One region of the Streptomyces sp. NPDC058678 genome, then DNA from elsewhere that is predicted to be linked to it. Evidence: riboswitches for the same ligand, from Rfam matches in the RefSeq annotation. Region 1 holds a riboswitch; each other region holds the start of a gene.
What was found. A riboswitch is a leader RNA that binds a small molecule or an ion and turns the genes downstream of it on or off. The one in region 1 is predicted to bind cyclic di-AMP.
Positions count from the first base shown of each region.

Region 2: another riboswitch for cyclic di-AMP. It lies ahead of ACFWWR_RS12830 (transglycosylase SLT domain-containing protein); the one in region 1 lies ahead of ACFWWR_RS24985 (transglycosylase family protein).
Region 3: another riboswitch for cyclic di-AMP. It lies ahead of ACFWWR_RS14455 (NlpC/P60 family protein); the one in region 1 lies ahead of ACFWWR_RS24985 (transglycosylase family protein).

Region 1 is NZ_JBHXSG010000029.1:7,958-15,106, forward strand. Features, by position in the region: gene ACFWWR_RS24965 (SurA N-terminal domain-containing protein) at 2-646, shown strand; gene ACFWWR_RS24970 (nucleoside triphosphate pyrophosphohydrolase) at 763-1,740, shown strand; gene ACFWWR_RS24975 (cytochrome P450) at 2,205-3,476, shown strand; gene ACFWWR_RS24980 (transglycosylase family protein) at 3,645-4,658, shown strand; cyclic di-AMP (ydaO/yuaA leader) riboswitch at 4,841-5,018, shown strand; gene ACFWWR_RS24985 (transglycosylase family protein) at 5,022-5,726, shown strand; gene eno (phosphopyruvate hydratase) at 6,111-7,149, shown strand, end outside.
Region 2 is NZ_JBHXSG010000010.1:132,069-139,217, reverse strand. Features, by position in the region: gene ACFWWR_RS12845 (polyprenyl synthetase family protein) at 1-931, opposite strand, end outside; partial or broken gene ACFWWR_RS12840 (MFS transporter) at 1,436-1,627, shown strand; gene ACFWWR_RS12835 (CocE/NonD family hydrolase) at 1,646-3,640, shown strand; cyclic di-AMP (ydaO/yuaA leader) riboswitch at 3,922-4,085, shown strand; gene ACFWWR_RS12830 (transglycosylase SLT domain-containing protein) at 4,091-4,822, shown strand; gene ACFWWR_RS12825 (HAD family hydrolase) at 4,826-5,638, opposite strand; gene ACFWWR_RS12820 (LacI family DNA-binding transcriptional regulator) at 5,742-6,770, opposite strand; gene ACFWWR_RS12815 (carbohydrate ABC transporter permease) at 6,806-7,149, opposite strand, start outside.
Region 3 is NZ_JBHXSG010000012.1:145,313-152,461, forward strand. Features, by position in the region: gene ACFWWR_RS14445 (NlpC/P60 family protein) at 1-363, opposite strand, end outside; gene ACFWWR_RS14450 (hypothetical protein) at 848-1,201, shown strand; gene ACFWWR_RS14455 (NlpC/P60 family protein) at 1,253-2,428, opposite strand; cyclic di-AMP (ydaO/yuaA leader) riboswitch at 2,436-2,605, opposite strand; gene pcrA (DNA helicase PcrA) at 2,970-5,456, shown strand; gene ACFWWR_RS14465 (M23 family metallopeptidase) at 5,521-7,041, opposite strand.

The DNA of each region.
Region 1 (7,149 bases):
CTTGCACCGCCGCCGTCGCACCGCGCTCCTCCTCTCCGCCGCGATCGCCGCGGCCCCCCTCCTCACCGCCTGCGGAAACGATGCGCATCCCGGCGCGGCGGCCGTCGTCGGCGGCCAGCGGATCACCGTCTCCCAGCTGGAAACCCGGGTGAGCGAAGTGCGCGCGGCGCAGCGGGCGGCGGTGCCGGACGACGCACAGTACGAGCAGGCCATCGCCAAGACCGGCACGCTCACCCGCGACACCCTGCACAACATGGTCCTGGAGCGCGTGCTGCAGCGCGCCGCCGAGGACGCGGGCGTGACCGTCAGCCGCAAGGAGATCCAGCAGATGCGCAGCGGCCTGGAACAGCAGACCGGCGGCGCCGAGGCCCTGGAAGCGGCCTGGCTGCAGCAGTACGGCATCGCCCCCGAGCGCCTCGACGAGAACCTCCGCCTCCAGCTGGAGGCCCAGAAGCTCGCCACCCAGCTCGGCACCGACACCGGAGACCCCGCCTTCTGGAACACCCTCGCCAAGGCGTCCAAGAAGCTGGACGTCGACCTCAACCCGCGCTACGGCAGCTGGGACGTGAACAAGAGCAGCCGCGTCGACACGAAGACGCCGTGGCTGCGCGAGGTCACGGCGACGGGGACGCAGCAGACGGCATGACCGGGTGCGCAGCAGGCGCATGACTACACCGCAGGGTTGTTCATACGATCGCACTACGCCCCCCTGCCCTGTGGACAACTGATCGCCTCGTCGGCGGCGTGCGTTAGCTTCGAATGGTGAACGCAACCAGCCCCGAAGCCGCCACCGGCCGCATCGTCCTCCTCACCACCAGCCACCGCGTCGCGCCCGGCCTGCTGTCCTGGCCCGCCTGGCAGGCGCTGCACGCCGCCGACCGCGTGCTGTGCGCGGACGGCGCGCACCCGCAGCTGCCGTATCTGCGCGAGGCGGGAACAGCGGTCGACGAGGCGTCGCCCACCGCCGAGGAACTGGTCGGCGCGTGCGCCGGAGGGCGGACGGTGGTCGTGGTCGCCACCGGCGAGGGCGAGCCGGCCCTCACGGACGGCCTGGCACGCCTCGCGGGCTCCGGCCGCGTCCACATGCCCGAGCTGGAGCTGCTCCCCGCCTCCTACGACCTGCCGGGCGCCCGCCTCCTCGACCTCGTCCAGGTCATGGACCGCATCCGCGCCGAATGCCCCTGGTCGTCCCAGCAGACCCACAAGGGCCTGGCGAAGTACGGCATCGAGGAGGCGTACGAACTCGTCGAGGCCATCGAGGAGGGCGACCGCGACGAACTGCGCGAGGAACTGGGCGACGTCCTGCTCCAGGTCGTCTTCCACGCCCGTATCGCCGAGGAGGACCCTGACGCCCCCTTCTCCGTCGACGACGTCGCCGGCGGCATCGTCGCCAAGCTCATCCACCGCCACCCGCACGTCTTCGGCGACGAGACGGCCACGACCCCCGAGGAGGTCAAGGAGCACTGGCTGCGCACGAAGGCGATAGAGAAGCAGCGCGAGTCGGTCACGGACGGCGTTCCCCTCGGCCAGCCGGGCCTCGCCCTGGCGGCGAAGCTGGCGTCGAGAGTACGGACGGCGGGCCTGCAAGTGCCGTTGCCCAAGGCCGAGGGCATCGGGTACGACCTGCTCGCCCTGGCGGTACGAGCGGAGGCGGAGGGCGTGGATCCGGAGGCGGCACTGCGCGTCGCCGCACGGGCGTACCGGGATGCGGTTCGCGCTGCTGAAGGGCTCGGCGACTAGTCCCGAGGTCTCCTCGGGACTCTGACCGGCCCGTTGAGCTGCTGCCGCGAAAGCAGGGCAGGCTGCCGAGAATGCCGAAGCAGGGCAAGTCGCGGATGCCGAAAGCACAGCAGGTCTGCACAAGCGAAGGCCGGGCAGGTCCGCGGAAGCCGAGGAACGGCCGCGCAAGGTTGCCACCTGGACCCCACCAACCTCCCCGAAGGGCTCTCTCCGCCCCGGCTCTTCCGAGGCTCCCGGCCTCTTCCGAGGCTCCCGGCCTCTTCCGAGGCCCCCGGCCTTCGAGGACTCCGCCGCACCCCGGTCCTCCCCGCCGCCTCACCGGCCCCCCGAAGGGCTCTCTCCGCCCCGCCCGCCCCCTCCGCCTCCTCACCAGCCTCCCCGCAGCGATCCCTCCGCCCCAGCTCGGCCCCATCCCGGCTCCCACCCGGCGTTCCCCCAGCCGAGTCTCCGGATACCGTCAGGGAGTGACCGACCAGCCCACCCCCACGGACCCCGCCCCGGAACTCTTCACCTGGGAGTTCGCGACGGATCCCTACCCTGCCTACGCCTGGCTCCGCGAGAACGCCCCCGTGCACAGAACCAAACTCCCCAGCGGCGTGGAGGCCTGGCTGGTCACCCGGTACGTCGACGCCAAGCAGGCCCTCGCCGACCCGCGTCTGTCCAAGAACCCGGCGCATCACGACGAGCCCGCCCACGCCAAGGGCAAGACCGGCATCCCCGGTGAGCGCAAGGCCGAGCTGATGACCCATCTGCTCAACATCGACCCGCCGGACCACACGAGGCTCCGCCGGCTCGTCTCCAAGGCGTTCACGCCGAGACGCGTCGCCGAGTTCGCGGACCGGGTTCAGGAACTCACCGACCACCTCATCGACCAGTTCGCCGAGAAGGGCAGCGCCGACCTCATCCACGAGTTCGCCTTCCCCCTGCCCATCTACGCGATCTGCGACCTGCTCGGCGTCCCTCGCGAGGACCAGGACGACTTCCGGGACTGGGCGGGGATGATGATCCGTCACGGCGGAGGGCCCCGGGGCGGTGTGGCGCGGTCGGTGAAGAAGATGCGGGGCTATCTCGCTGAGCTCATCCACCGCAAGCGGGAAGCGCTACCGGAGACCGCCGCCCCCGGCGAGGACCTCATCTCCGGCCTCATCCGCGCCTCCGACCACGGCGAGCACCTCTCGGAGAACGAGGCGGCGGCCATGGCCTTCATCCTCTTGTTCGCAGGGTTCGAGACCACCGTCAACTTGATCGGCAACGGCACGTACGCCCTCCTCACCCACCCCGAGCAGCGAGACCGGCTCCAGAAGTCCCTCGCCGCCGGTGAACGGGGCCTCCTGGAGACCGGGGTGGAGGAACTGCTCCGCTACGACGGCCCCGTCGAGCTCGCCACCTGGCGGTTCGCGACCCAGCCGCTCCGCATCGGTGGGCAGGACATCGTGGCCGGCGATCCCGTTCTCGTCGTACTCGCCGCCGCGGACCGGGATCCGGAGCGGTTCGTCGATCCGGACACTCTCGACCTGTCCCGCCGTGACAATCAGCACCTCGGATACGGCCACGGCATCCACTACTGCCTGGGCGCACCCCTCGCCCGTCTGGAGGGGCAGACCGCGCTCGCCACGCTCCTGACGCGCCTTCCGGATCTGCAACTCGCGGTGGAATCGGCAGATTTGCGATGGCGGGGTGGTCTCATCATGCGCGGACTGAGGACGTTGCCCGTCGAGTTCACGCCGCGTGTCTGACTCCTCTCACCTGCGTAAAGGTGACGCGCCCTCACCTCTGTGATCTTCACGTGATCTACGCGGCATTAACTTGTGACAAGTGTTCGACTGCCTATACGTTCACGGATCAGCGCGGCGCCGAGCCTCACCCGCCGCGCTGGTCATCGTTGTCTCGCGAAAGGTTTCCGCATGCTCTCCGGGAACGGCCGTCATCGTCGCCCCCGCCAGGCTCCGGCCATCCTCGTGGCGGCCGGAGTGACGGGCTCCGCCATCGCGATCCCGCTCCTCGGCGCCACCGGCGCGAGCGCGGCGACCGGGACCACGTGGGACCAGGTGGCCAACTGCGAGACGGGTGGCTCCTGGAGCGAGAACAGCGGGGACGGGTACTACGGCGGGCTCCACATCGCCCAGAAGGACTGGGAGCAGTACGGCGGTCTCGACTTCGCCTCGCGCGCCGACCAGGCCAGCCGCAACCAGCAGATATCGGTCGCCGAGAAAATCCTCGCGGACAAGGGTGTCGGCTACTGGTCCACCTGCGGACTGCTCAACGGGCTCAGCAAGGACTCCGCGGCGGCCGACGTCGACACGGGTGTGGTGGACGGCGCGACGTCGGGCAGCGGCGAATCGTCCGACTCGCCCGGCTTGTCGGACTCCTCCGAGTCCTCGGCGGACTCGTCGGCAGACGCGTCCTCGGACGCGTCCGTGTCGCCCACCCCGTCCGGCTCCGGCGACCAGTCGGACGGGTCGGACAAGGCAGGCAACTCGGGCAAGTCCGACTCCTCCTCTGATTCCGTCCCGGGCTCCGATGACTCGCAGGACTCACAGGGTTCCGACAGCTCCGCCACGGACACCACGAAGCAGGATGACTCGGACAAGTCCTGGCAAGAGGGCGGCTCTTCGGCCCTCGTCGACACCGGCTCCCTCAGTGCCGGCCGGCACCGCGGTGGCAGTGCCGACGAGACCGCCGCCGACAGTGGTACCGGCGACGCCGCCGACGGCACCTCCACGGGCCGTCACGCCGTCCGCGCCGACTCGTACACCGTCCGCGTCGGAGACACTCTCGCGTCCATCGCGGACTCCCTTGACCTCCAGGGCGGGTGGCGCGAGCTCTACGCCGAGAACAAGCAGGCGATCGGCGTCGACCCGAGCGTCATCGTGCCCGGTCAGACCCTCTCCGTCGGTGTCGAATCGGGCGAAAACTAGCGGGAGTTCGCGTCACACTTCACACTGAATGTCCGTTTTAGTGAAAGTGTGGGATGACTCTCAGAAGCCCTGATCGTCTTTGAAATTCCGCGGATCGCGTGTCTACGGTCAGGACCGCTCGCCAACACGAGCCCCGGCTGCCGCAACGCCGAATCCTGCCAGCGGCCGTACGGGAACAGTCGTCGCGTCAAGCGCCGTAGGCAGGAGCGGGGGACCCAAGGTAAGCGCCGGAACCAGCAGTTGAGCTGGGTCCGGCTTGGGGTGAAGCCGTGCCGCGCACGAAACAGTGCGAGGCACGGCCGGGCAACTCAACCGGCCCGAACCCGACAGCTCACCTCGCAGGCGTCGGTGAGGGGATCCACCATGCTGTTTTCCGGCAAGGGCAAGCACCGCCGTCCGTCCAAGGCCACCCGGGCCATCGCCATCGCCGGTGTCACCGGCGCCGCCGTCGCCGCCCCGCTGATGGCGGCCGGCAACGCCTCCGCCGCCACCGCCTCCGAGTGGGACGCCGTCGCCCAGTGCGAGTCCGGCGGCAACTGGTCCATCAACACCGGCAACGGCTACTACGGCGGCCTGCAGTTCTCCGCCTCCACCTGGGCCGCGTACGGCGGCACGCAGTACGCCTCGCAGGCCAACCAGGCCTCCAAGTCGCAGCAGATAGCCGTCGCCGAGAAGGTCCTCGCCTCCCAGGGCAAGGGTGCCTGGCCGAGCTGCGGCGTGAACCTGTCGAGCTCCGCGTACAACGGCAGCACCGACACCTCGTCGAACAGCTCCAGCGGCTCCAGCAGCTCCAGCAGCGGTTCCTCGGAGACCACGACCCGTTCCTCGGAGCAGCAGGCGTCCCGTTCCGCGGACCGTCCGGCCGCGAAGAAGACCGTCACCACCCCGACCGGCAAGAAGGTCAAGAAGGGTGACGGCGAGTACAAGGTCGTCAAGGGCGACACCCTCAGCTCGATCGCCGAGGAGAACGACGTCAAGGGCGGCTGGGCGAAGCTGTTCGAGCTGAACAAGGACATCGTCGAGGACGCCAACCTCATCTACCCGGGCCAGCAGCTGCACCTGAAGTGACACGCGGCTCGTAGCTCAGCCACAGCGTCCTTATACCCGCGGGCTCCACAGTGGAGTCCGCGTGAGGGCCACCCCCGTCCCCACGGGCTCCCCGCTCCGGTGCGTCTTCCCCCGTACGCACCGGGGCGGGGCTTTTTCATGGGGTTTGACTGCGGGCTTCGGTGCCGGCTTCGGTGCGAGCCCCGTGCGTGGTTGCGTGCGGGGTTTCGTGGGGTTTCCGCGCACGTTGTACGGGGCTCTTTGTTCCGTTCGGAAACAATTTACTCTCGGTTCTGTCCATCGGGTGGTCGACGGGCTGGCCGATCGCCCGGAGCCGGTTAGGCTCGTCCCGCAGTACCCATCGCGGTCCTGCCAGCCCGCGTCACATTGAAGAAGGAGATGCTCGTGCCGTCCATCGACGTCGTCGTAGCCCGGGAAATCCTGGACTCCCGAGGCAACCCCACGGTCGAGGTCGAGGTCGGCCTCGACGACGGCAGCACGGGTCGTGCCGCCGTTCCGTCCGGTGCCTCCACGGGTGCCTTCGAGGCCATCGAGCTCCGCGACGGTGACCCGAACCGCTATCAGGGCAAGGGTGTCGAGAAGGCCGTCCTCGCCGTCATCGAGCAGATCGGCCCGGAGCTCGTCGGCTACGACGCCACCGAGCAGCGCCTGATCGACCAGGCGATGTTCGACCTGGACGCCACCGACAACAAGGGCTCGCTCGGCGCCAACGCCATCCTCGGCGTCTCCCTCGCCGTCGCCCACGCCGCCTCCGAGGCCAGCGACCTCCCCCTCTTCCGCTACCTGGGCGGCCCGAACGCGCACCTGCTGCCCGTTCCGATGATGAACATCCTGAACGGCGGCTCGCACGCCGACTCCAACGTGGACATCCAGGAGTTCATGATCGCGCCGATCGGCGCGGAGTCCTTCTCCGAGGCGCTGCGCTGGGGCACCGAGGTCTACCACACCCTCAAGAAGGTGCTGAAGTCCAAGGGCCTGTCCACCGGCCTCGGCGACGAGGGCGGCTTCGCCCCGAACCTCGGCTCCAACCGCGAGGCCCTCGACCTCATCCTCGAGGCCGTCAAGGAAGCCGGTTACACCCCCGGCGAGCAGATCGCCCTGGCCCTGGACGTCGCCGCCTCCGAGTTCTACAAGGACGGTGTCTACTCCTTCGAGGGCAAGGAGCGCTCCGCCGCCGAGATGACGGAGTACTACGAGGAGCTCGTCGCGGCCTACCCGCTCGTCTCCATCGAGGACCCGCTGTTCGAGGACGACTGGGCCGGCTGGAAGGTCCTCACCGACAAGCTCGGCGACAAGGTCCAGATCGTCGGCGACGACCTGTTCGTCACCAACCCGGAGCGCCTGGCCCGCGGCATCGAGGAGGGCGCCGCCAACGCCCTGCTCGTCAAGGTCAACCAGATCGGCTCGCTGACCGAGACCCTGG
Region 2 (7,149 bases), on a different contig from region 1:
CCGCGCGCGCGTCCTCGGCGTAGCGCACGGTGTCCCGCCGCGCCTGCTCCAGCGCGGGGTGCGCCCGCAGCGCCTCCAGCGCCTGCGCGTGCCGCGCGTCGTCGGTCAGGTCGGAGTCCAGCAGCTCGCACAGCGCGATGTCCTCGGCCAGCCCCAGGCGCTCCGCCCGCTCCCGCAGCCGCAGTACCGGAAGGGTCCGGATGCCCTCGCGCAGATCCGTGCCCGGCGTCTTCCCGGACTCGTGGGAGTCGGACGCGATGTCCAGGACGTCGTCCGCGAGCTGGAAGGCGACGCCCAGCCGCTCGCCGTACTGCGTCAGCACGTCGACGACCGTCTCGTCGGCGCCCGACATCATCGCGCCGAACCGGCACGCCACGGCCACCAGGGAGCCCGTCTTGCCGCCCAGCACGTCGAGGTAGTGCTCGACCGGGTCGCGCCCGTCCGTCGGGCCGGCCGTCTCCAGGATCTGGCCGGTGACCAGCCGTTCGAACGCCTCCGACTGGACCCGGACCGCCTCGGGGCCGAGGTCGGCCAGGATGTGCGAGGCGCGCGCGAACAGGAAGTCGCCGGTGAGGACGGCGACCGAGTTGCCCCAGCGGGCGTTGGCGCTGGCGACCCCGCGTCGCACCTCGGCCTCGTCCATCACGTCGTCGTGGTACAGCGTCGCCAGGTGGGTCAGTTCCACCACCACCGCCGACGGCACGATCCCCGGCGCATAAGGGTCCCCGAACTGGGCGGCAAGCATCACGAGCAGCGGCCGGAACCGCTTTCCGCCCGCCCGCACCAGGTGCTGGGCCGCCTCCGTGATGAAGGGGACCTCACTCTTGGTGGCTTCGAGCAGTCCCTCCTCGACAGCCGCCAATCCGGCCTGGACATCGGCTTCCAGAGCCTGGTCCCGCACGCTCAGCCCGAACGGCCCGACGACGGTCACGAGGGGTCTCCTGTCTGCTGGTGTCTACTGGCGATTACACGGTTTGTCGATAGGTCGCTGCCATCACTCAAGTCAGCGTATCCGGTCACGTTTCGATCACCGATAGCGCCCGCCCGTCCAGCGCGGGCGGTATCGGATCACGACGGGTATGTTTTTGATCACTTGAAAAGAACGGATATCTATCGACTTACATGGAAGTAGTGGAGTGTGTCCCGAACCACCCTCGACACCGCGCCCGGCGGTCGGCCGCCGCCCGAGGACGACACCGCCTCCCTCGGCCGGCCCAAGAGCCTGCTCACCCTCTCCGCCCTCGAGGTCCGGGAGCGCTTCTCGCTCCTCGGCACGCAGGCCATCCTCGCCCTCCGCCTCGCCGACACGGTGACCCACGGCGGCATGGGCATGTCGCCCGGAACCGCCGCCTACGTGAGGGGCCGCCGTCACCTGGCCGGACGCAAGCGCACGGCCGAGTTCGCCCTCGCCGCCGGCAGGTGGCTCACCGGGGGCAGCCGGACCATGCCCCTCGGGTTCCTGTCCCTCGCCCGGGCGAACGGCATCCACGCCCGGACGGTGAGGCTCCACGACGACGCCTCCAGGCCCGCCTGCTTCGGCGGCAACGGCGCGATCGCGGTGGCCACCGGTCTGGCGGCCACGGCCGCGGCGCCGTGGCCTCGGCGCACCATGCACCCGGTCCACTGAAGTCACGGGGTCACGCTCATGCACATCCGTACGTCCTTCCCCTACGAGACGACCCACGAGGACCTCCGCATCCCGCTCCCGGACAGGACCCACCTCTACGCGCGCGTGTGGCGTCCCCTCACGGACGAACCAGTACCCGCGATCCTCGAATACCTGCCGCACCGCCTGACCGACTGGACCGCGCCCCGCGACTGGCAACGCCATCCCTGGTACGCGGGCCACGGTTACGCCTCCGTACGAGTGGACCTGCGCGGACACGGCAACAGCGAGGGCATGCCCGGCGACGAGTACTCGGCGACGGAGCTGGCCGACGGCGTCGAAGTAGTCAACTGGCTGGCTGCCCAACCCTGGTGCGACGGCAGGGTCGGCATGTTCGGCATCGCCTGGGGCGGCTTCAACTCCCTCCAGATCGCGGCCCTCGCTCCCGAGCCGCTCAAGGCGATCGTCACGGTCTGCTCCACCGACGACCGCTATGACAACGACGTGCACTACAGGGGAGGTTCCGTCCTCGCGGTGGACATGCACGCGTGGGCGGCCACCATGCTCGCCGTCGTCTCCCGCCCGCCGGACCCGCGGTACGTCGGCGAGGCCTGGCGGGACATGTGGCTCAAGCGCCTGGAGGAGGTCGATCCCCTCATCCACACCTGGCTCGACCACCAGACCCGGGACCGCTACTGGCGCCACGGCAGCGTCTGCGAGGACTACGGCGCGATCGACGCCGCCGTCCTCGCGGTCGGCGGCTGGCACGACCCCTACCGCGACACGGTCCTGCGCCTCGTCGAGCACCTCCCGGCCGACCGGGTCCGCGGCCTGATCGGCCCCTGGTCCCACCAGTACCCCGACCGCGGCCTGCCGCCCGGCCCGGCGATCGGCTTCCTCCAGGAGACCCTGCGCTGGTGGGACCACTGGCTCAAGGGCAAGGACACGGGCGCGATGTCCGAACCCCTCCTGCGTGCCTACGTCAGCGACTCCCACCCCCCGGCCACGGTCCACGACACCCTGCCCGGCCGCTGGGTCGGCGAGCCGGCCTGGCCCTCCCCCAACGTCACGACGATCTCGTACGGCCTTCAGGGTGCCCCTTTCCTCGTTCGCTCCCCGCAGCACACCGGCATCGACGCCGGCCGCTTCCTCCCCCTCGGGAACGACGCCGACCTGCCGCCCGACCAGCGCGAGGAGGACGGCAGGTCGGTGTGCTTCGAGTTCGAAGCCGCCGAGGAGTTGTGGGTGTTGGGGCGGCCGAGGGTACGGCTCAGGCTGACCTCCGAGGTGCCGCGCGGCCAGGTGATCGCCCGGGTCTGCGACGTGGCCCCGGACGACTCCTCGACCCTGGTCACCCGGGGCGTGCTGAACCTGTCGGCGCGGCAGGGACGGGACAAGGTCGTGCCGTGGGAGCCGGGTGTCACGGAGGACGTGGAGTTCGAGCTGAACGGCATCGGCCACGCCTTCCCGCCCGGCCACCGCATCCGCCTGTCGGTCTCCTCCACGTACTGGCCGTGGATCTGGCCGCAGCCCGACTCGGCGGCCGGCTTCGCGCTGGACCCGGAGGGCAGCTTCCTCGAACTGCCGGTGCGGGCAGGGGAATCCGTCTCCGGCATCACCTTCGAGGAACCGGAGCAGTCCGAGCCGCTCGGCGTCAACTCCCCGGTCACGCTGGACGAACCGCGACCGGAGCGGCTGGTCGTACGCGATGTGGCCAAGGGTGAGTGGCGGCTGGAGGTCGACCCGCGCCCCGGCGGCACCCGGGTGTATCCCGACGGTCTGGAGTGCACCGAGGACGCGCTGGAGACGTTCACGATCAACGAGTCGGACCCACTGTCGGCCCGTGCCCGGTCGGAGTGGTCGGTCCGACTGCACCGCCCCGAGCTCGCCTGGGAGGCGACGGTGCGTACCCGGTCGGAGCTCAGCTGCGACGAAACGGACTTTTTCGCCTCCAATGAGGTGATCTGCACGGACAGCGACGAGGTGGTCTTCCACCGGACGTGGGAGAAGCGGATCCCACGGACGGCCGGTTGACTACGAGTTGGGCTCATTGCCCGATTTGACACCCTTGCGAACGCGCGTGAGTTGGGTCACTCGCGCCCGATTTCGGCCTCGATGCCACCGGCTCACATTCCCCCTTGCACGGTGCGCGAGTTGAGTCTTGGCAACCGCAAAGGATCAAGCGCCCCATATGCCTCAGACCAAGGTCAACAGGTCGATGTGTGAATCCGGCACTTGTTACGGACATGTGCTCTCGCATACGTTCCGGGCCTGTCGGGCGGACGCCTAATCCTGCCGCCGCCCAACAGGACACTCATCGACCATCACCGCACGGCAGGAGCGGGGGAACCAGGTAAGTCGCCGCACCGGAAATCACGCCGGTACGACTAGGGGTGAAGTCGCGCCGCCTCACGGCGGCGCGGCCGGGCAGCTCCCGCCCGAACCCGACAGCTCACCTCGTAGGCGCCGGAGAGGAACAGCGCCATGGCCGCACGAGGCAAGCACCGTCGCACCCGAACCAGCCCGCTCACCCGAGGCGTCGTCACAGCCGGAACCGGCATCGCCGCCCTCGCCCTCCCGCTCCTGAGCACGACCACCGCGAGCGCCGCACAGCCGGCCAAGGTCCCCGCCGCCGCGCCGGCCGCGGCGCAGGTCAGGACCGTCACGTACACCACGGTCAAGGGCGACACGCTCTATGGCATCGCGGACAAGTACGGCACTCCCGGCGGCTGGCAGCAGCTCCACAAGGACAACCGCAAGGCCGTCGGCGACAACCCCCGGCTGATGCACGCGGGTCTCGAGCTGAAGGTCAGGACGACCAAGAAGGCGAGCGCGCCCGCCAAGAAGTCCACCCAGTCCGTGGCCACCGCCACCCAGGCCTCGGTCAAGACGTACGCGAACAACCTCGACGGCTGGATCCGCGAAGCGCTGGACATCATGGCGCAAAAGGGGATTCCCGGCTCGTACGACGGCATTTACCGCAACGTCATGCGCGAGTCGTCCGGCAACCCGCAGGCCATCAACAACTGGGACTCCAACGCCGCCGCCGGCACTCCGTCCAAGGGCCTGCTCCAGACCATCGACCCGACCTTCCAGGCGTATCACGTGGACGGCACGTCGTGGGACCCGTACGACCCGGTCGCGAACATCACCGCGGCCTGCAACTACGCGGCCGCGCGGTACGGCTCGATCGACAACGTCTTCGGGGCGTACTGAGCCCTACCGGCGCGGAAACAGTCTCTCGAGGACGACGGCGATGCCGTCGTCCTCGTTGGACAAGGTGATCTCGTCGGCCACGGACTTCAGTTCGGGGTGGGCGTTGGCCATGGCCACGCCGCGGGCGGCCCAGTCGAACATGGGGATGTCGTTGGGCATGTCCCCGAAGGCGATGGTGTGTTCGGGCCCGAGGCCCAGATGGTCGGCGGCCAGGGCGAGCCCCGTCGCCTTGGTGATGCCGCATGGCTGGAGTTCGACGGTCCCGGGACCCGACATGGTGACCGTCGCCAGGGAACCGATCACTCCGCGGGCCGTCGCCGCCAACTCGTCGTCGGACAGGTCGGGATGGCGCAGCAGCACCTTGCTGATCGGCTCGCTCCACAGGTCGTCGCGCCTCCCGACCCGTACCGCGGGCAGGGTCGGGTGGGGCATCAGATAGCCCGGCTCGATGAGGGTCAGCCCGTGGACGCCGTCCTGGTCCACGGCCGCGTACACCTGGCCGATCTCGGCCTCGATCTTGCCGAGCGCGGTCTCGGCCAGCTCCCGGTCCAGGGTGACCGACCACAGCAGACGGTCCGCGCCGGCGTCGTACACCTGCGCGCCCTGCCCGCACACCGCGAGCCCCTCGCTGCCCAGGTCGTCGAGGAGCGGCCGCACTCTGGGCGCCGGGCGGCCGGTCACCACCAGATGCCGGGCCCCTGCCGCCGCCACCCGCGCGAGCGCGGCGAGCGACCGGTCGGAGAGGGTGTCGTCGCCTCGGAGCAGCGTTCCGTCCAGGTCGGTGGCGATGAGTGAATATGCGGTGGGTGCGGCCATGATCAGAGAATACGGATGGAACGCCCCGGCGACTCGACGCGAACCGGACGGCTACAGCCTTCACATGCGTTGACGCCTGCTCCGGTTACGGCAGTTGGCGCGGTCACGCGGAGTCCCGTACCACCAGTTCCGTGGGGAGTATCACTCCCGACGTGTCCTCCCCCGCGATCTGCGCGAGCAGCATGCGGACCATCTCGGCGCTGATGCGCTCGAAGGGCTGGCGGACGGTGGTGAGGGCGGGGGTGATGGCGGTGGCCGCGGGAGAGTCGTCGAAGCCTCCGACAGCGATGTCGTCGGGGACCGAACGGCCGCTCTGCTGCAGGGCGTTGACGACCCCCTGGGCCATGAGGTCGGAGGCGACGAACACCGCGTCCAGGTCGGGTGCCTGGGTGAGCAGCCGGTGGGCCGCCTGCTCGCCGCCGGTACGGCGGTAATCGCCCTCGGTCACCAGTGCCGGGTCGTAGGGCAGCCCCGCCTCGGCGAGCACCTCGCGGTAGCCGGCCAGCCGGTCCGTGCCGCCGGGGGTGTCCAGCGGACCGGTGATCATGCCGATGCGGCGGCGGCCGCTGGCCAGGAGGTGGCGGACCATCTCCCGGGCCCCGTCGCGGTCGTCGGCCGCCACGTAACTCACCCTGGAGCCGAGGCCCATCGGCTTGCCGCAGGCCACCAACGGCATCCCGGCGGCGCGCAGTTCGGCGGCGACCGGGTCCCCGCTGTGACTGGAGACCAGCAGGACGCCGTCGACGTGGCCCGAGGTGATGTAGCGGGTCACGCGTCGGCGGTCGTCGTCGGTCGCGGCGAGCATCAGCAGCAGCGGGATGTCGTGCCGGGCCAGGTGCTCGGTGCAGCCCCGCAGCAGCACGTTGAAGTTGGGGTCCTCGAAGAACTTCTCCTGCGGCTCGGTCAGGAGGTAGGCCACCGAGTCCGAACGTCCCGTACTGAGGCTGCGCGCGTGCCGGTTGACCACGTACCCGGTCTTCCTGATGGCGGACTCGACCGCCCGGCGGGCGGCCGGGGAGACGTAGTGGCCGCCGTTCAGGAAGCGGGAGACGGTGCCCCGCGACACGCCGGCCTCCCGCGCCACGTCGTGGATGGTGGGCGGTCGGCGGCGTCCGTTGGCGCTGGTGGTCATGTTCCTCGTTCGTGACGGTGGAGTCGGCGGAAGGCTCAGGCCTTGACCGAGCCGCTCAGCAGGTCCAGGGACCAGAACCGCTGGATCACCAGGAAGAGCGCGATCAGCGGGATGATCGCCAGCAGACATCCGGTGATGACCAGGGTGTAGAGGGCGGGCTGCGAGGCGCCCTGCGCGAGCAGCGTGTAGAGCCCGAGGGTGAGCGGGAACTTGGTGTCGTCGGCCAGCATCACGTACGGCAGCAGGAAGTTGTTCCAGATGGCGACGAACTGGAAGAGGAACACCGTGATCAGGCCCGGCATCATCATCGGTACGGCGATCCGCGAGAAGATCCGCCACTCGCTCGCGCCGTCCATGCGGGCGGCTTCGAGGAGTTCGG
Region 3 (7,149 bases), on a different contig from region 1:
GAGCTGGAGGGCGGGGTCCAGGCCGCCGTCGCGGTACTGGGCTGCGGCCATCGAACCCAGCGATTCCCGGGCGGAGTTGAGGCTGTCCGTCTTGCGCGCCGCCTCGTCCCGCAGGGTCGCCAGCCGCGTCTCGGCCGCCTCCGCCTTCTCCTTCGCCCCGTTGTACTTCTCGGTGGCGACCTCCGCCTCCTGGTACAGCTTGTCCACCTTCGCCTTGACCTGCGCCGGCGTGAGCTGCGGTTCGGCGTGTCCGGTCCCGTCGAAGCCGGTCGCGGTCGCCGCGCCCGCGAGGGCGATCGTCGCCGCCGTACGGGCCTTGCTGCCGGCGATTGAGCGTTGCCGGGGCTTGCGGTGCGCTGCCACGTGGACTGCACGTCCTTTCGTGCGACTCGTACGACCGCCTTGTCCGTACGAACGCCAGGCGGAGCGGACGTACGGCCGCCCGCGGGCGGTCACGCGTCCGGCGGCGACCCGCACAGGGGGAGCGGACCGCCGCCGGACCTTTCTCGGCGGTGGTGGCCGACTGCCGCCCCTGGCCCGGGCGGCGGTGGGGAGCCGGTCACCTGGTGGAGGACGCTAAACCCGACAGTGACGGCTTGGTAACGCGATGTACGGAAGTTCCTCCAGCTGACCGCCGGGTGACCGGATGTGACCGTGATCCACCGTGAGGGCCGTCTACTTCACGCAGAGCGATGACCGATGTGTCGAACCGGGACCTATGGGGGCGGCGGAGTGCTATGGGGCGCATATATGCAAGATCCGGTCGGCACGGGTGGCGGGCGCGCGAGGTGTTCTCGGGGCGGGGCGGTGTCGGGCGGCGCCCGGGCCCTGATTAGGCTCCGGCCTCATGGACGTACTCATCCATCTCTTCGTCGGCCTGCACATCGTCGGCATCGCCTCGCTGCTCGGCGGCTTCCTCACCCAGATGAAGGCGATGGGGCAGGGCACCGCCCGGTTCGTCCCGGCGATGCTGCACGGCGCCCTGACGATGCTGGTCACCGGCGTCATCCTGGTCGGGCTCAACCAGGCCGACGACCAGCCCGTCAACAACATCAAGATCGGCGTGAAGCTGGCCCTGCTGATCGTGATCCTCGGGCTCGTCTACGTGAAGCGGGATGAGGAGAAGGTGGAGAAGGGGCTGTTCGGCCTGGTGGGCCTGTTGACCACCGCGAACATCTTCATCGCCGTGCTGTGGACGTGACCTCGGCTCTGCCGGCGGCGTAGGCCGCCGACAGAGCCTTCGAGCGTCGCGTCAGGCCGGCCGCACCACGCTGTGGATCGACGACTCGCCGTCGTAGTAGATCGACTCCTCGCGGACGTACGCGCCCGGCTTCGGGGCGTGGATCATCATGCCGTTGCCGATGTACATGCCGACGTGGCTGAGATCGTCGTAGAAGAACACCAGGTCACCGGGCTGGGCGGCGGAGAGGGAGACCGTGGTGCCGGCGTTGACCTGGTCGTACGTGACGCGCGGGATGTCCACGCCGGCGGCCTTCCAGGCAGCCTGGGTGAGCCCGGAGCAGTCGTAGGACTCGGGGCCGGTGGCGCCCCAGACGTACGGCTTGCCGATCTGGGCGCGGGCGAAGGCGAGTGCCTTCTCGGCCTTGGTGGCGTACGCGGAGTCCGTGGCGGTGGAGGTGGAGCTGGAGGTGGAGGAGGACGAGCTCGACGCGCTGCTGTTCGCCTCCTGCTGAGCCGCCTCCTCCCGGGCCTTCTGCTCCGCCGCCTGCTGCCGTGCCAGCTCCGCCGCCTTGGCCGCGGCCTCCTGCTGCTTCTTCTGCTCGATCGCCGCGAGCCGTGCCTTCTCCTCGGCGGTCAGCTGGGACAGCAGCGCGCGGGCGTCGGCGAGCTTCTTCTGGACGGTGGCCTTGGCGGTCTTCAGGTCGCCCTGCGACTCGGTGAGCGTCCGAAGGCTCTCGGTGGCCTCCTGGCGCTTCTTCATCGTCGCGGACTGCTCGGTGACGTAGTCGTCGACCGCGCCCTTCTGGCGATTGGTCAGCCGGCCCATCAACTGGGTCTGGTCGAAGTAGTCCTGCGGGGAGTCCGCGAGCAGGAAGGTCGCCGTGTCGGGGGTGGAGGCGCCGCTGCGGTACTGGGCGGCGGCGAAGGAACCGAGCTCCTCCCGGGCCTCGTTGAGGCTCTGGGTGCGCTTGGCGACGTCGTCGAGGAGGGTGTCGACGCGCTTGCGCTGCTTGGCGGTCTTCTCCTCGGCCGCGTTGTACTTGTCGGTCGCCGACTCCGCCTGCCGGTACAGGTCGTCGACCTTCTTCTCGACCTCTTCGAGGCTCGGTTTGTCGTCGGCCGACGGGGCGGCGTTGGCCGTCTGGGACAGCAGGGCCACGGAGGTGAGGGCGGCCGTGGCAAGGGCGGGGGTCCGTATGCCTGCTACGCGCGTACCCGAAGGACGCGACTTGCGGTGCGACGCCAAGGGAGGCGACTCCTTCCACGTTCCGCCTACCGAGTTAGCTGTCGGGTTCGGGCGGGTGGCTAGGAAGGTTTGCCCTACGGCCCTTCCCCGGAGGGAATGCGGGCCGATTCACCCCAAGTTCGGTGGGTCCCCGGCTCCGGGCGCACGGCGGCGCGTCGGACTCGGCGGAGGCCGCGCGGCCCGGCGACGTTCGCCGGAGGGGGTCGTACGGCCTGCCCGGCACGGTAGCCAACTGGTGTGGCCCCTGTGAAGGTTGATGTTCGATATGCCCGATACATTTTCGTGACCTTGGGTCAGGCATGCCGCTCGCCGTGATCAATCCATGGTGCTCTGCTGCGGTATATGCGCCTTTCGGTCCTTTCGGCAGGCGATCCACCATCTCGACTCGGCCGATCGCTGACCGTGATGACACCCTTGCGGACGGTAAGTCGGCCGGGTCGGTCGACCTCCGCAAGATCTTCGGCCCCTGAAGCCGCCGAATCAGGCGATGTTCTCGGGGCGGCGGCGGGCTGTCAGTGGGGCGCCCTAGACTCGGAGAGCGATGAGCAGCCTCTTTGACGACAGCTTCCTGGCGAACCTCCAGGCCCCCCGGGCCCACGAGGAGGAACACCCGCCACCCCCCGAGGACGATCACGTACCGGAGCCGGTTCCGGACGATCTGTTCGGCGGGAAGTTCGACGTGCCGCCGGACCGGGACGCGTACTACCGTGACGGCGCCCCGCGCCCGGTGGTGGACGCGGCCGCGCTCCTGGACGGACTGAACGAAAACCAGCGCGCCGCGGTCGTGCACCACGGCACCCCGCTGCTCATCGTGGCCGGCGCGGGCTCCGGCAAGACCCGCGTACTCACCCACCGCATCGCCCACCTACTCGGCGAGCGGCACGTGCATCCGGGCCAGATCCTCGCGATCACCTTCACCAACAAAGCCGCGGGCGAGATGAAGGAACGCGTCGAGCAGCTCGTCGGCCCGCGCGCGAACGCGATGTGGGTGATGACGTTCCACAGTGCCTGCGTGCGGATCCTGCGACGGGAGTCGAAGAAGCTGGGCTTCACCTCCTCCTTCTCGATCTACGACGCGGCCGACAGCAAGCGTCTGATGGCGCTCGTCTGCCGTGACCTGGACCTCGACCCCAAGCGCTTCCCGCCGAAGTCCTTCAGCGCCAAGGTCTCGAACCTGAAGAACGAGCTGATCGACGAGGAGGACTTCGCCGCCCAGGCCACCGACGGCTTCGAGAAGACCCTCGCCCAGGCCTACGCCATGTACCAGTCACGACTGCGCGAGGCGAACGCCCTCGACTTCGACGACCTGATCATGACGACGGTCAACCTGCTCCGCGCCTTCCCGGACGTCGCCGAGCACTACCGCCGCCGCTTCCGGCACGTCCTCGTCGACGAGTACCAGGACACCAACCACGCCCAGTACTCCCTGGTCAGGGAGCTCGTCGGCACCTCCGAGCACCCGGTGGACGTACCGCCCAGTCAGGACGACCTCCAGCCCGCCGAACTGTGCGTGGTGGGCGACGCCGACCAGTCGATCTACGCCTTCCGCGGTGCGACCATCCGCAACATCCTCCAGTTCGAGGAGGACTACCCGGACGCGACGACGATCCTCCTGGAGCAGAACTACCGCTCCACCCAGACGATCCTCACCGTCGCCAACGCCGTCATCGAGCGCAACGAGTCCCGCCGCCCCAAGAACCTGTGGACCAACGCCGGTGCCGGGGCGCGCATCACCGGCTATGTCGCCGACACCGAGCACGACGAGGCGCAGTTCGTCGCCGACGAGATAGACCGTCTCACCGACGCGGGCAACGCGAAGGCGGGAGACGTCGCCGTCTTCTACCGTACGAACGCCCAGTCCCGTGTCTTCGAAGAGATCTTCATCCGCGTCGGCCTGCCCTACAAGGTCGTCGGCGGCGTCCGCTTCTACGAGCGCAAGGAGGTCCGGGACGTCCTCGCCTACCTGCGGGTGCTGGCCAACCCGGAGGACTCGGTCCCGCTGCGCCGGATCCTGAACGTCCCCAAGCGGGGCATCGGCGACCGCGCCGAGGCGATGATCGACGCCCTGTCCCAGCGGGAGAAGATCAGCTTCCCGCAGGCGCTCAAGCGCGTCGACGAGGCGTACGGCATGGCCGCGCGCTCGACGAACGCCGTGAAGCGGTTCAACACGCTCATGGAGGACCTCCGCACGATCGTTGAGTCCGGCGCGGGCCCCGCGACCGTCCTGGAGGCGGTGCTCGAACGGACCGGCTACCTCGCCGAGTTGCAGGCGTCCACTGACCCGCAGGACGAGACGCGCATCGAGAACCTTCAGGAACTCGCGGCCGTGGCCCTGGAGTTCGAGCAGGAGTCCGGGGAGGGCGAGACCCCGGGCGGTCTCTCCGCATTCCTGGAGCGGGTCGCGCTAGTCGCCGACTCCGACCAGATCCCCGACGAGGACGAGGACGGCTCCGGAGTCATCACCCTGATGACCCTGCACACCGCCAAGGGCCTCGAGTTCCCGGTCGTCTTCCTGACCGGCATGGAGGACGGCGTCTTCCCGCACATGCGCTCCCTCGGCCAGCCCAAGGAGCTGGAGGAGGAGCGGCGCCTGGCGTACGTCGGCATCACGCGCGCGCGGGAACGGCTGTACCTGACCCGGTCGTCGATGCGCAGCGCGTGGGGACAGCCCTCGTACAACCCGCCCTCGCGGTTCCTGGAGGAGATCCCGGCACAGCACGTCGACTGGAAGCGGACGGGTGCCATGGCGCCGATGTCCTCCGGGCCGGCGTCCGGGGTGGCGGCCTCGCTGTCGTCGTCCCGCTCCCGCTCGTCCGCCTCGGGTGCGTCCGGCTTCGCCACGCGCCGGACCTCGGAGAAGCCGACCGTGTCGCTGGCGGTCGGGGACCGGGTGACACACGACCAGTTCGGGCTCGGCACGGTCGTGGGCGTGAAGGGCACGGGCGGCAACGCGGAGGCGACGATCGACTTCGGGGACACCAAGCCGAAGCGGCTGCTGCTGCGGTACGCGCCGGTGGAGAAGCTGTAGGAGACGGGGGCGGGGCCCGGGCCGGTCGGCCTGAGGGAGCAGCCCGGGGCTGCCCCCTCACGTCCTACGTCGGGTCGATCCCGTGGCTGCGCAGCCACGGCAGCGGGTCGATGGCCGAGCCACCCGCCGGCCGTACCTCGAAGTGCAGGTGCGGGCCGGTCGAGTTGCCGGAGTTGCCGGAGTACGCGATCGGGTCGCCGGCCTTGACGGTCGTACCGGAGGCGACGCGGTAGCTGGAGAGGTGGCAGTACCACGTCTCCGTGCCGTCCTTCGCGGTCACGATCATCATGTTGCCGTACGCGCTGTTCCACTGCGTCCGCACGGTGCCGTCGGTGGCGGCCATCACGGTCGTGCCGTAGGAGACCGGGAAGTCGATGCCGGTGTGCACGGACATCCAGTTGATGCCGGACTGGCCGTAGTAGGCGCTGAGGCCGTGCTGCGCGACCGGCAGCGCGTACTTGGGCCGCAGCCGCTCCTTGCGCGCCGCCTCCGCGGCCGCCTTCTTCTTCTCGGCGAGCTGCTGGGCCTTGAGGTCGATACGTTCCTGCGTACGGCTGGCCCGGTCGGCGAAGTCGTCGGCGCCCGCGGACAGGCTCTGCAGCTGGGTGTCCAGCTTGTTGTTCGCCGCGGAGGGCTTGACGGCCGTCGCGTCCGCCAAGGTCGTCGTCGTGTCGCTGCTGTCGTCGGCAAGCGCGCTGACGGACGCGGCGGCGATCCCCACGACGCCCATGACACAGGCCGAGGGGACGGCCACCGTCAGCAGCGCGGAGCGCTTGGGGGGCGTACGGCGGCGCGAGCGGGACGCGCCGCGGGCGGCGGCGCGCGAGGACGGGGCGGACGCCGCGGCCGGTGCGGGTGCCGGGGTGACTTCTTCCTGGTCGTCCAGGAGGTGCGCGTCGGCTTCGGCGGGCGTGGCGTCGGTGGCGCTGCCGGTCAACTCGCCGTCGTGCGAAACGTTTTCGTTGTACGTCTCGTCGTACGTCTCGTTGTGGGCGACCTGTTCGAAGGTGGTCGTCGCCTGCTGTTCGTACTCGTCGTGGGCCGTCGTGGCGGCGCCGCCGTCGGAGTTCCACTGAGTGGCGTCGTACGCGCCCGTGTCGAAGGCCTGCGTGCCCCATTCCCAGTGCTGGGTCTGGTCGGCCGGGCCGCCGCAGGACTGGTCGGGCCGGAGCCAGGCACTCGCCTCCCACTGCCCGCTGGCGTCGGGGCTCGTGGCCTGCGGCGGGATCGCGGCGAGCTGCTGGTGTTCGGCGGTCCAGGCGGTGGTGTCGTACGCGCCGGTGTCGTAGGCCGCGTGGTGCTGGGCCGCGTACGCGTCGTAGTTCGGGGCCTGCTGACTGCCCGTCGACCATGCCGAGGTGTCGTACGACCCCGTGCCGTCGCCGGGAAGGCAGCCGAAGAGGGGGTCGGCCTCGAAGGAGGTGGTGGCCGCTACGGCGGTGTCGAAACCGGTGCCCGCACCCGTGTCGAAACCTGTGGCGTCGTAGTTGCCGTACGTGGTGAAGTCGCCGTGCTGGACTTCCTGGGTGCCGTACGACGCGTAGTGCGCCGAGGCGGCTTCGGAAGCCGGGGTCGGGGTGGTCATGGTCCCCGACGGGTGACGGTCGTTCACCAACTTCTCTTTCGCCTCGACAACAGGGGCTGGCAGAGCAGTGCGGTGACTGTACCCGGCGGTATGCGGGCACGACAATCT